Regions from separate parts of the Streptomyces sp. NPDC042102 genome, predicted to be linked through region 1. Evidence: riboswitches for the same ligand, from Rfam matches in the RefSeq annotation. Region 1 holds a riboswitch; the other holds the start of a gene.
The links. Region 1 has a riboswitch for S-adenosylmethionine ahead of ACZ6KO_RS09710 (aminotransferase class V-fold PLP-dependent enzyme). Riboswitches for the same ligand answer to the same signal wherever they lie in the genome.

Region 1 (5,129 bases):
CGGGTGGTGGCGGTCGGCAGGGGAACCGTCATCGGCCGTCCTCACTCCTTCGTCGCTCGTTCAATTAAAACCTCGATGGTGTGGCAGCACGTAACCCTACGGCCTGCGGGCATGGCGGGTGGGGCCCCTCCCGGATCCGGGACGGCGGCGAGGCGAGCTGACCGCCTCCGCCCGGTGCGCCATGCTCTGTCCCATGATCGTAAGACCCGCCGGCGTCACCGTGACCCACGTGCTGATCGCCGCCTGCTGCGTGGTCTTCCTCCTCGGACCGGCCTCGGGCCTGAACCCCTCCTACGGGACGGGCGAGCAGCTCCTGGCCTCGGGCACGGCGTACTTCCGCCGCTGGGGGGTGGTCCCGGCCGAGCTCTTCCCCCCGGAGGCGCGGAGCCTGCTCACCCCGCTGACCGCCCTGTTCGTCCACGGCAGCTGGCTGCACCTGCTGGGCAACATGCTCTTCCTCTACGTCTTCGGCACGATGGCGGAGGAGCGGATGGGCCGGACGGTCTTCCTCGGCTTCTACGTGGTCACCGGCTATCTCGCGCTGGTGGCGTACGCGGCCGCGCACGCCGCCTCCCCGGAGACGCTGGTGGGCGCCTCGGGCGCGATCTCGGCGGTGCTCGGCGCCTTCCTCTGCCTCTTCCCGCGCGCCCGGGTGACGACGCTGTTCCCGTTCCTGCTCTTCCTGCCGCTGCGCTTCCCGGCGTGGCTCGTGCTGCTGGCCTGGTTCGCCCTGCAGTGGCTGGCGGCGCACCGCGCGGGCAGCGGGCCGGGCGTGGCGTACCTCGCGCACGTGGTGGGGTTCTCGCTGGGATTCCTGGGGGCGTGGGCGCGCTACCGGCGTACGACTAGAGTGAAGCGACCAGCGACGGCCACCGAGGGAGACAGCCAGCCGTGATCACCGCGATCGTGCTCATCAAGACCAGCGTGGACCGCATCCCCGAGATCGCCGAGTCGATCGCCGCGCTGGACAGCGTCAGTGAGGTCTACTCCGTCACCGGTACGTACGACCTGATCGCCCTCGTGCGCGTGGCCCGCCACGAGAACCTGGCGGACATCATCCCGGGCCGCATCAGCAAGATCCCGGGCGTGGAGGCCACCGACACGCACGTGGCGTTCCGTACGTACTCCCAGCACGACCTGGAAGCGGCGTTCGCGATCGGCCTCGACGCGTAGCCCCTGGCCGGGGAGGGACGGCAGCGGCCCGGCGCCCGGCCGACGGACGGGCCCGGGTCCGCCGTCGCGGCCGTCACAGCGCCGGGAGGCTCTCGCCGGGCAGCGCCGCACGGCCCACTCCCGCACCCGGCCGCGCTCGCGCCGCCAGTCGCGGACCAGCTCTGCCGGCCCCCGGTGCCCACTGCGGCAGCGGCCTGCCGACCGCCTCCCTGAACGTCGGTACCGGATCCCAGTAGGTCATGCGGCGCAGCGTACGCCGAGCGGTGCGAGGGTCCGTCAGGAGACGGGGACGCAGCGGCCCTCCTGCGTGCGGTACTGCCACTTCGCGCCGTCCGTGACCAGTTCCTTCACCGCGCCCACGAACCGCTCCACGTGCTCGTCCGGGGTGCCCGCGCCGAAGCTGACGCGGATGGCGTTCAGGGACCTCCCGTCCGGGGCCGCCTCCGGGGCGCCGCACTCGCCCGGCTCCTGCGGGGCGCCGCCCAGCAGCGTGCGCACCAGGGGGTGGGCGCAGAAGAGGCCGTCGCGGACGCCGATGCCGTACTCGGCGGAGAGCGCGGCGGCGAAGTGCGAGCTGTTCCAGCCGTCCACCACGAAGGAGATGACGCCGACCCGCGGCGCGTCGTCACCGAACAGGGACAGCACGCGGACCTCGGGCACCTCGGCCAGCCCGGCGCGGACCGCGGCGATCAGCCGCTCCTCGCGGGCGACGAGCGAGTCGAAGCCGGCCTCGGTGAGCGCCTTGCAGGCGGAGGCGATGGAGTAGACGCCGATGACGTTGGGCGAACCGGCCTCGTGGCGGGCCGCGGTGGTGTGCCACTCCACGTCGACCCCGCCGTCCGTACGGCGCGAGACCGTGCGCGAGGCACCGCCGCCGGCCAGGTACGGCTCGGCCCGCTGGAGCCAGTCGGCGCGGCCGGCCAGGACGCCGGAGCCGAAGGGCGCGTACAGCTTGTGCCCGGAGAACGCGACCCAGTCCACGTCCAGTTCGGTCACCGAGACCGGGTGGTGCGGGGCGAGCTGGGCGGCGTCCAGGACGATCCGCGCGCCGTGGGCGTGCGCCGCGGCGGCGAGCTCCTTGACGGGCCACAGTTCACCGGTGACATTGCTGGCACCGGTGACACAGACCAGCGCGGGGCCGTACCCCCCTTCCGTTGTCGCGGTGCGGGCGGCCAGCGCCCGCTCCAGGGTCTCGACGGCCTGCGCCGGGGTCCGCGGGGCGTCGAGGCAGGTGACCTGCGCGTCGCCCCACGGCAGCAGGGAGGCGTGGTGCTCGGTCTCGAAGACGAAGACCCGGCAGCCCGCGGGGAGCGCCCGCGCCAGGAGGTTGAGCGAGTCCGTGGTGGACCGGGTGAAGACCACCTGGTCGGTGGAGCGGCAGCCGAGGAACTCGGCGACGGTGGCGCGGCTGGCCTCGAACAGGTCGGTGGACAGCTGCGAGAGGTAGCCGGCCCCCCGGTGCACGCTGCCGTAGTACGGGGCGTAGCCGGCGACGTCGTCCCAGACCCGCTGGAGGGCGGGGGCGCTGGCGGCGTAGTCGAGCGCGGCGTACGTGACCTCGCCCCCGGTGACCAGCGGCACGGTGACGTCCCGGCCGAGGACGGGCAGCGGCTCGGCACAGCCGGTGCCGGCGGTGGCGTGGGTGGCGTGGGTGGCAGCGGACATGGCGGAATCTCCCGGCGGCAGGGCTGAATGGCTTCGACGGATCGCCCGTACGCGGGTACGGCGCGGAGGCCGTCCGGGGTACGGGATGCCTCGGAGCACGGGGGGCGTCGAGCGGGCACGTCCGTACACCGGTGAGTGGGTACGTGGGTACGCCGAAGTGGCCCGGATCCGAGGGGGGAAGAAGGGGCGGGAGCCGCCCTATCGCATTCGCTTGCTCACGGAAAACGCTCCTCGAGAGACCAGGACCCCTGGTGTCGAGGGATCCGCGCTTGCCGCAGGCCTTGCTGCCTGCGACCTGGTCATCACCCGGGGCACCCCGCCACGGAAGGAGGGTTGCCGGACAGCGAGCCGGGGCCTTGACGCTGTCACTCGTGACCTGGTGAGCATCCTGCCATACGCACGCGGAACGGCAAGACCCCGGTCCGCATGCTGGACCGGGGTCACCCGTTTCGAGCCGTCACGCCGTCGGGAGGCTACGCGTTGCTGACGTTCACCCAGCGCTCCAGGGCCGCCCTGGCCGCGCCCGAGTCCACCGACTCGGCCGCCCGCTCGATACCGGCCCGCAGCTGCTCCTCCAGGGTGCCCGGGCCCGGGTCCAGGGCCACCAGGGCCGCCGCCGAGTTCAGCAGCACCGCGTCGCGCACCGGGCCCGTCTCGCCGGCCAGCAGCCGGCGGGCCACGTCCGCGTTGTACGAGGGGTCCCCGCCGGCCAGGGCGGAGACGTCGACCAGGGAGATGCCCACGTCACGCGGGTCGAAGGGCTGCTCGGTGACCTTGCCGTCGCGGACCCACCACACCCGCGAGGTCGCCGTCGTGGTCAGCTCGTCCAGGCCGTCGTCACCGCGGAAGACCAGCGCCGAGGAGCCGCGCTCGGCCAGCACGCCCGCGACGATCGGGGCCATCCGGGGGTCGGCGACACCCGTCGCCTGGGAGCGCACCTTGGCCGGATTCGTCAGCGGGCCCAGGACGTTGAACGTGGTGCGGATGCCCAGCTCCCGGCGGGCGGCCGCCACGTGCCGCAGGGCCGGGTGGAACTTCACGGCGAAGCACATGGTGATGCCGGCTTCCTCGGCGACCGCCACGACCCGCTGGGGGGACAGGTCCAGGTTGACGCCGAGCTTCTCCAGCACGTCCGAGGCCCCGCTCGACGAGGAGGCGGCCCGGTTGCCGTGCTTGACCACCTTGGCACCCGTACCGGCGACCACGACGGCCGACATCGTCGAGATGTTGACGGTCTTGGCGCCGTCGCCGCCGGTGCCGACGATGTCCACCGTCCGGCCCGGCACCTCGATGAGATTGGCGTGTTCGTACATGGTGCGCACGAGGCCGTTGATCTCGTCCACCGTCTCCCCCTTGGCCCGCAGGGCCACCAGGAAACCGGCGATCTGGGCGTCCGTCGCCTCACCGCGCATGATCTTGTCCATCGCCCAGGCCGTGTCGTCCACGGCCAGGTTCCGGCCGGCGAGCAGCGCGTCCAGGAGGCCCGGCCAGGAAGGGGCCGCCACGCTGTCGCCGCCTGCCGGGGTCACAACGTTCATGGTCCGCTCCAGGGTCCACAGATGCCGATGGGAAGGGTCCCAGCCTATCCAGCTCCACGGACGGCGAAGAGCCCCGTCCAGACACTGGACGGGGCTCTTGCCGTGGCGATCAGTTTTCGGCCGGATCAGTCGGCCGGACCGGGCGGCCGGAGATCAGTGGTGGCCGTGGCCGCTCTGGATCTCCTTGTACTCCTCCACCGTGGGCTTCGGAATCTGGTTGCCCTCCGCGTAGAAGCCCTTGCTGAGCTTCGCGCGGAGCTTCTCCATGGCGCCGACCTTGCGCTCGACACCGTTCTCGTCGACCGTCGGGCCGATCTCGAGCGGCTTGTACTGCTCGTGCGCGGTCAGCGTGTGCAGCTGGCCCTGCGGCAGCGGCTCGTGGATCTCGACGAACTCACCGTGCGGCAGACGCTTGATGATGCCGGTCTCGCGACCGTGCAGCACCTTGTCGTGGTCCCGGCGCTGGAGGCCGAGGCAGATCCGCTTGGTGACGATGAACGCGAGGACCGGGACGACGAAGAAGCCGATCCGGACGAACCAGGTGATCGCGTTGATCGAGAGGTGGAAGTACTGCGCGAACATGTCGTTGCCACCGCCGATCAGGAGCACGATGTACTCCGCGATCCAGGCGACACCGAAGGCCGTACGCGTCGGGGCGTTGCGCGGGCGGTCCAGGATGTGGTGCTCGCGCTTGTCGCCGGTGACCCAGGACTCGATGAACGGCCACACCGCGATCGAGCCGAGGACCAGCGG
Region 2 (5,129 bases), on a different contig from region 1:
GCAGGTCCTTGACCGAGCCGATCTTGGAGTTGACGATCAGGATGTACGGGTCGTCGAGGGACGACTCCATGCGCTCCATGTCGGTGGCGAAGTACGCCGAGATGTAGCCCTTGTCGAAGCGCATGCCCTCGGTGAGCTCGAGCTCCAGGCCGAAGGTCTGCGACTCCTCGACCGTGATGACGCCTTCCTTGCCGACCTTGTCCATGGCCTCGGCGATGAGCTCGCCGATCTGGGTGTCGGCGGCGGAGATGGAGGCCGTGGAAGCGATCTGCTCCTTGGTCTCGACATCCTTCGCCTGCTCCAGCAGGGCGCCGGAGACGGCCTCGACGGCCTTCTCGATGCCGCGCTTCAGAGCCATCGGGTTGGCGCCGGCGGCCACGTTGCGCAGGCCCTCGCGGACGAGCGCCTGGGCCAGGACGGTCGCGGTGGTCGTACCGTCACCGGCGACGTCGTCCGTCTTCTTGGCGACTTCCTTGACCAGCTCGGCGCCGATCTTCTCGTACGGGTCCTCCAGCTCGATCTCCTTGGCGATGGACACACCATCGTTGGTGATCGTGGGGGCGCCCCACTTCTTCTCAAGGACGACGTTGCGGCCCTTGGGGCCAAGGGTGACCTTGACGGCGTCGGCGAGCTGGTTCATGCCGCGCTCGAGACCGCGCCGGGCCTCCTCGTCGAACGCGATGATCTTGGCCATGTGAAGTGGTCCTCCCGGACTGGGGTGGATTGCCTTCGGACCGTGTGGCGCCCGCGACGGACGGCCTGCCTGCCCCGGCGGTTCCTTCCCACCGGGCCTGCGGGCCTCACCGACCCGGTCCTCGTCTTTATCACTCTCACCCGGAGAGTGCTAACGCCAATGATTAGCACTCGCCCCCCTCGAGTGCAAGCGGCTCCCGGGAAACGGACACGGTCCTGACGGCGGCGCCCGCGGACGGGGTCCGGGCACGCGAAGGGCCCGCACCCCCCTCCGGGATGCGGGCCCCTCGTACGTTGCCGGTGGTGGTCGATCGCGCCGGGACTAGCCGATGGCGAGCTTGACCATGTCCGCCTGCGGACCCTTCTGGCCCTGCGAGATCTCGAACTCGACCCGCTGACCCTCTTCAAGGGTGCGGTACCCGTCCATCTGGATCGCGCTGTAGTGGACGAACACATCCGCACCACCGTCGACCGCGATGAAGCCGTAGCCCTTCTCCGCGTTGAACCACTTGACGGTGCCCTGAGCCATGCCTAACTCCCCTATTACTGGCCCTTGCGCAGGACCGCACTTCGCGGTCCCGGGTCAGAACTTGCGCCGGAACGCCTCGACCGCGGCTGAATGTATCTGCACCAGTGCTGTCTGCAACAGGTCATTCCGACGAGAATTCTGGACACGCGGATACGCTGAAATCCAGTGAAAAGTTGGCATATTCCAGGGCAACTCGGACCCGGCATATCGCGCCAAAGCCCCATACCGCACGCGCACATTGACCCAATGTCGACCATGCCGCGGCGCCGCCATATGCGGCGGGCAAGAACAGGGCGTGGGACTTCCCCAACTCTACCGCGCCCAAGCAAGCAGAATTGCCCCCTCCGCTTTTGCGGAAGGGGCAATTCATATGCGTGCGCGTGTCAGCAGCCCCCGGCCACGGCGGGGATGATCGAAACACCCGCGCCGTCCGGCGTCACCGTCTGCAGACCGCCCTCGAAGCGCACGTCGTCGTCGTTGACGTAGACGTTCACGAACCGGCGCAGTTTGCCCTGGTCGTCCAGGACGCGCGCGGCGATGCCCGGGTGGTTCTTCTCCAGGGACTCGATGACCTCGGCCAGGGTCGCGCCCTCGGCGGGGACCTCGGCCTGACCGCCGGTGTACGTGCGCAGGATGGTGGGGATACGGACGTTGACGCTCATGGCGCTACCGCCTTTCCGTGGTGCAGGAGAGAGAGGAGAGGGGGATCAGGCCAGGCCGGCGGCGCGGAACGCGTCCAGGCTCGGGCGGATGGTGGCGGTCTGGCCGCTGTCGGCGGCGACCGCCTCCAGGGTCTTGAGGCCGTCACCGGTGTTCAGGATCACGGTGGTCAACGACGGGTCCAGGACGCCGTTCTCGATGAGCTTCTTCGTCACGCCCACGGTCACTCCGCCGGCGGTCTCCGCGAAGATGCCCTCGGCCCGCGCGAGGATCTTGATGGCCTCGACCACCTGCTCGTCGGTGACGTCCTCGACGAAGCCGCCGGTGCGGCGCGCGATGTCCAGGACGTAGGGGCCGTCGGCCGGGTTGCCGATGGCCAGCGACTTGGCGATGGTGTTCGGCTTCTGCGGGCGGACCACGTCCTGGCCGGCCTTGAAGGCGGTGGACACCGGGGAGCAGCCCTCGGCCTGGGCGCCGAAGATCTTGTACCGCTTGTCCTCGACCAGGCCCAGCTTGATGAGCTCCTGCAGCCCCTTGTCGATCTTCGTCAGCTGCGAGCCGGACGCGATCGGGACGACGATCTGGTCGGGCAGCCGCCAGCCGAGCTGCTCGCAGATCTCGTACGCGAGGGTCTTGGAGCCCTCGCCGTAGTACGGCCGCAGGTTGACGTTGACGAAGCCCCAGCCCTCGCCCAGCGGGTCGCCGATGAGCTCGGAGCAGAAGCGGTTGACGTCGTCGTAGTTGCCCTCGATGCCGACCAGGTCACCTCCGTAGACCCCGGCCATGACGACCTTGCCCTGCTCCAGGTCGTGCGGGATGAACACGCAGGAGCGGAAACCGGCGCGGGCGGCGGCGGCGCCGACGGCGCCGGCCAGGTTGCCGGTGGAGGAGCAGGACAGGGTCGTGAAGCCGAAGGCGCGGGCGGCCTCGACGGCGATGGCCACGACGCGGTCCTTGAAGGAGTGCGTCGGGTTGCCGGAGTCGTCCTTGACGTAGAGCTTGCCGGTGACGCCGAGCTCCTTGGCCAGGTTCTCGGCGTCGACGAGCTTGGTGAAGCCGGGGTTCAGGCTCGGCTTGGAGGCCACGTCGGCGGGGACGGGCAGCAGCGGCGCGTACCGCCAGATGTTGTTGGGGCCGGCCTCGATCGCGGCGCGCAGCGCCCCGGGGTCTCCGGCCGGGAGCTCGTAGGCCACTTCCAGCGGGCCGAAGCATTCGGCGCAGGCGAAGATGGGGCCGAGCTCGAAGCGGGTACCGCATTCGCGACAGGAGAGCGCGGTCGCGGGACCGAGGTCGACGGTGGTGGTGGTTCCGGCAGTCTGTGCAGCCATGACGGCGAGGCCCTTTCTCCTCATCTTCCTCGTGACGCACTTCGCCACGAGACGGATTTGGCACCTTCCCTAGCCGGGGACCTCGCTGCGTGTTGCGTACGCAGTCGCGAGAACCGACTGGAGGGTTGCCGGGGCTTCAACGGGCCGTTTCCCTCTGCCCCTCTGGATGAGCGGTATGGCACCGGGCATCGCGCTCCATGCGCGGGTCCGGGCGTTTATGCGCGAGGGCCCCCGACGTGCGAGGGTCCTTCGCGTTGTTCAAGACTGTAACTGAAGGGTCGGGCCGTTGAGACAGCCGTCCGATCCGCGAGATGGATCACACCGGGGAGTGCTGAAGGTGCTGGAAGAGGTGGAGCGCTGGCTGGCCGATCGCTCCTGGGCCGCCGCCGACCGACCGCTCGACCAGCTGGTTTCCGCGAAACGGGCAGCCGGGACGACGGTCAGCGTGGTGCTGCCCGCGCTGGACGAGGAGGCCACGGTCGGGGCGATCGTGGAGACGATCCGGCGGGACCTGATCGAGGCACTGCCCTTCCCTCTGGTGGACGAGCTGGTCGTGGTCGACTCGGGCTCGAGCGACGGCACCGCGAAGGTGGCCGCCGCGGCCGGCGCCCGGGTGGTGCACCGCGACGCGATACTGCCGCGGATCCCGGCGGTGCCGGGCAAGGGCGAGGTGCTGTGGCGCTCGCTGCTGGTGACGAGCGGCGACATCGTCTGCTTCGTCGACGCCGACCTGCGCGACTTCTCGTCGGTGTTCGTGTCGGGGATCGTGGGCCCGCTGCTGACCGAGCCGGACGTGCAGTTCGTCAAGGCGATGTACGACCGCCCGCTCGGCACGGAACCCGGCGGGCGCGCCCCCGGCACGGCTCCCGGCACGGCCCCCGGCCGGGGGGAGCAGGGCGGCCGGGTGACCGAGCTGGTCGCGCGCCCGCTGCTGAACCTGCACTGGCCGCGGCTGGCCGGCTTCGTCCAGCCGCTGGGCGGCGAGTACGCCGTGCGCCGCTCCCTGCTGGAGCGGCTGCCGTTCCCGGTCGGCTACGGCGTGGAGCTGGGCCTGCTGGTCGACGCCCTGCACACGGTGGGCCTGGACGCCCTGGCCCAGGTGGACGTGGGCGTACGGCTGCACCGGCACCAGGACGGTCTGGCGCTGGGCCGGATGGCGGCCGCGATCTACCGCACGGCGCAGCTGCGGCTCCCGCCCGGGCACTCCCCCGGCCCGCGCCGGGGGTACCCCGCCGTACGGCCGGAGCTGACGCAGTTCGAGCGCGGACCGGAGGGCTTCGTACCGCACACGTACCCGGTGGACACGCAGGAGCGGCCGCCGATGCTCGACATCGAGGAGTACGCGCCGCACCGCGTGGCGTGAGCGCGGCCGCCGTCGCGGGCTCCGTGGCACCCGTGGCCCGCGTGGCCCCGCGGCCGGCAGCGCCCGGCCGGCCCGGCCGGGAGTGGCGTTGGTCTCGCCGCGGCGCGGGCGGCGGAGCGGACGTTTGAGCGGGAGCGGCCCCGGCTAGGTTGGCCGCATGGCTTCCCAGGTACTCGTCGCCGCCAACCGCGGCCCGCTCACGTACGCCCTCGCCCCCGACGGCACCCTCGACGCCCGGCGCGGCGGCGGCGGTCTCGTCTCCGGCCTCTCCGCCGCCCTCGCGGAGCAGCCGGAGGCGCTGTGGATCTGCGCGGCCCTCTCCGACGCCGACCGCGAGGCGGTCCGCCGGGGCGTTTCCGAACCAGGCGTCCGGATGCTGGACATCGATCCCGCCGTCTACGACGACGCGTACAACGGCATCGCGAACTCGGTGCTGTGGTTCACCCACCACGGCCTGTTCGACATTCCGCGCGAGCCGGTCTTCGACACCGCCTTCCGGCACCGGTGGGACTCCTACGTCGCCTACAACCGGGCCTTCGCCGAGGCGCTGGCCGAG

Region 2: it holds a riboswitch for S-adenosylmethionine, as region 1 does, so the genes downstream of both, thrC (threonine synthase) here and ACZ6KO_RS09710 (aminotransferase class V-fold PLP-dependent enzyme) in region 1, are expected to answer to the same signal.

The regions. Positions count from the first base shown of each region.
Region 1 covers NZ_JBVJDL010000002.1:365,727-370,855, forward strand. The annotation lists gene ACZ6KO_RS09695 (hypothetical protein) at 1-32, opposite strand, end outside; gene ACZ6KO_RS09700 (rhomboid family intramembrane serine protease) at 194-895, shown strand; gene ACZ6KO_RS09705 (Lrp/AsnC family transcriptional regulator) at 892-1,173, shown strand; gene ACZ6KO_RS09710 (aminotransferase class V-fold PLP-dependent enzyme) at 1,450-2,838, opposite strand; SAM riboswitch class IV at 3,099-3,215, opposite strand; gene trpD (anthranilate phosphoribosyltransferase) at 3,312-4,376, opposite strand; gene qcrB (cytochrome bc1 complex cytochrome b subunit) at 4,530-5,129, opposite strand, start outside.
Region 2 covers NZ_JBVJDL010000013.1:23,215-28,343, forward strand. The annotation lists gene groL (chaperonin GroEL) at 1-694, opposite strand, end outside; gene ACZ6KO_RS31030 (cold-shock protein) at 1,016-1,222, opposite strand; gene ACZ6KO_RS31035 (MoaD/ThiS family protein) at 1,606-1,884, opposite strand; gene thrC (threonine synthase) at 1,930-3,234, opposite strand; SAM riboswitch class I at 3,228-3,383, opposite strand; gene ACZ6KO_RS31045 (glucosyl-3-phosphoglycerate synthase) at 3,548-4,573, shown strand; gene ACZ6KO_RS31050 (alpha,alpha-trehalose-phosphate synthase (UDP-forming)) at 4,731-5,129, shown strand, end outside.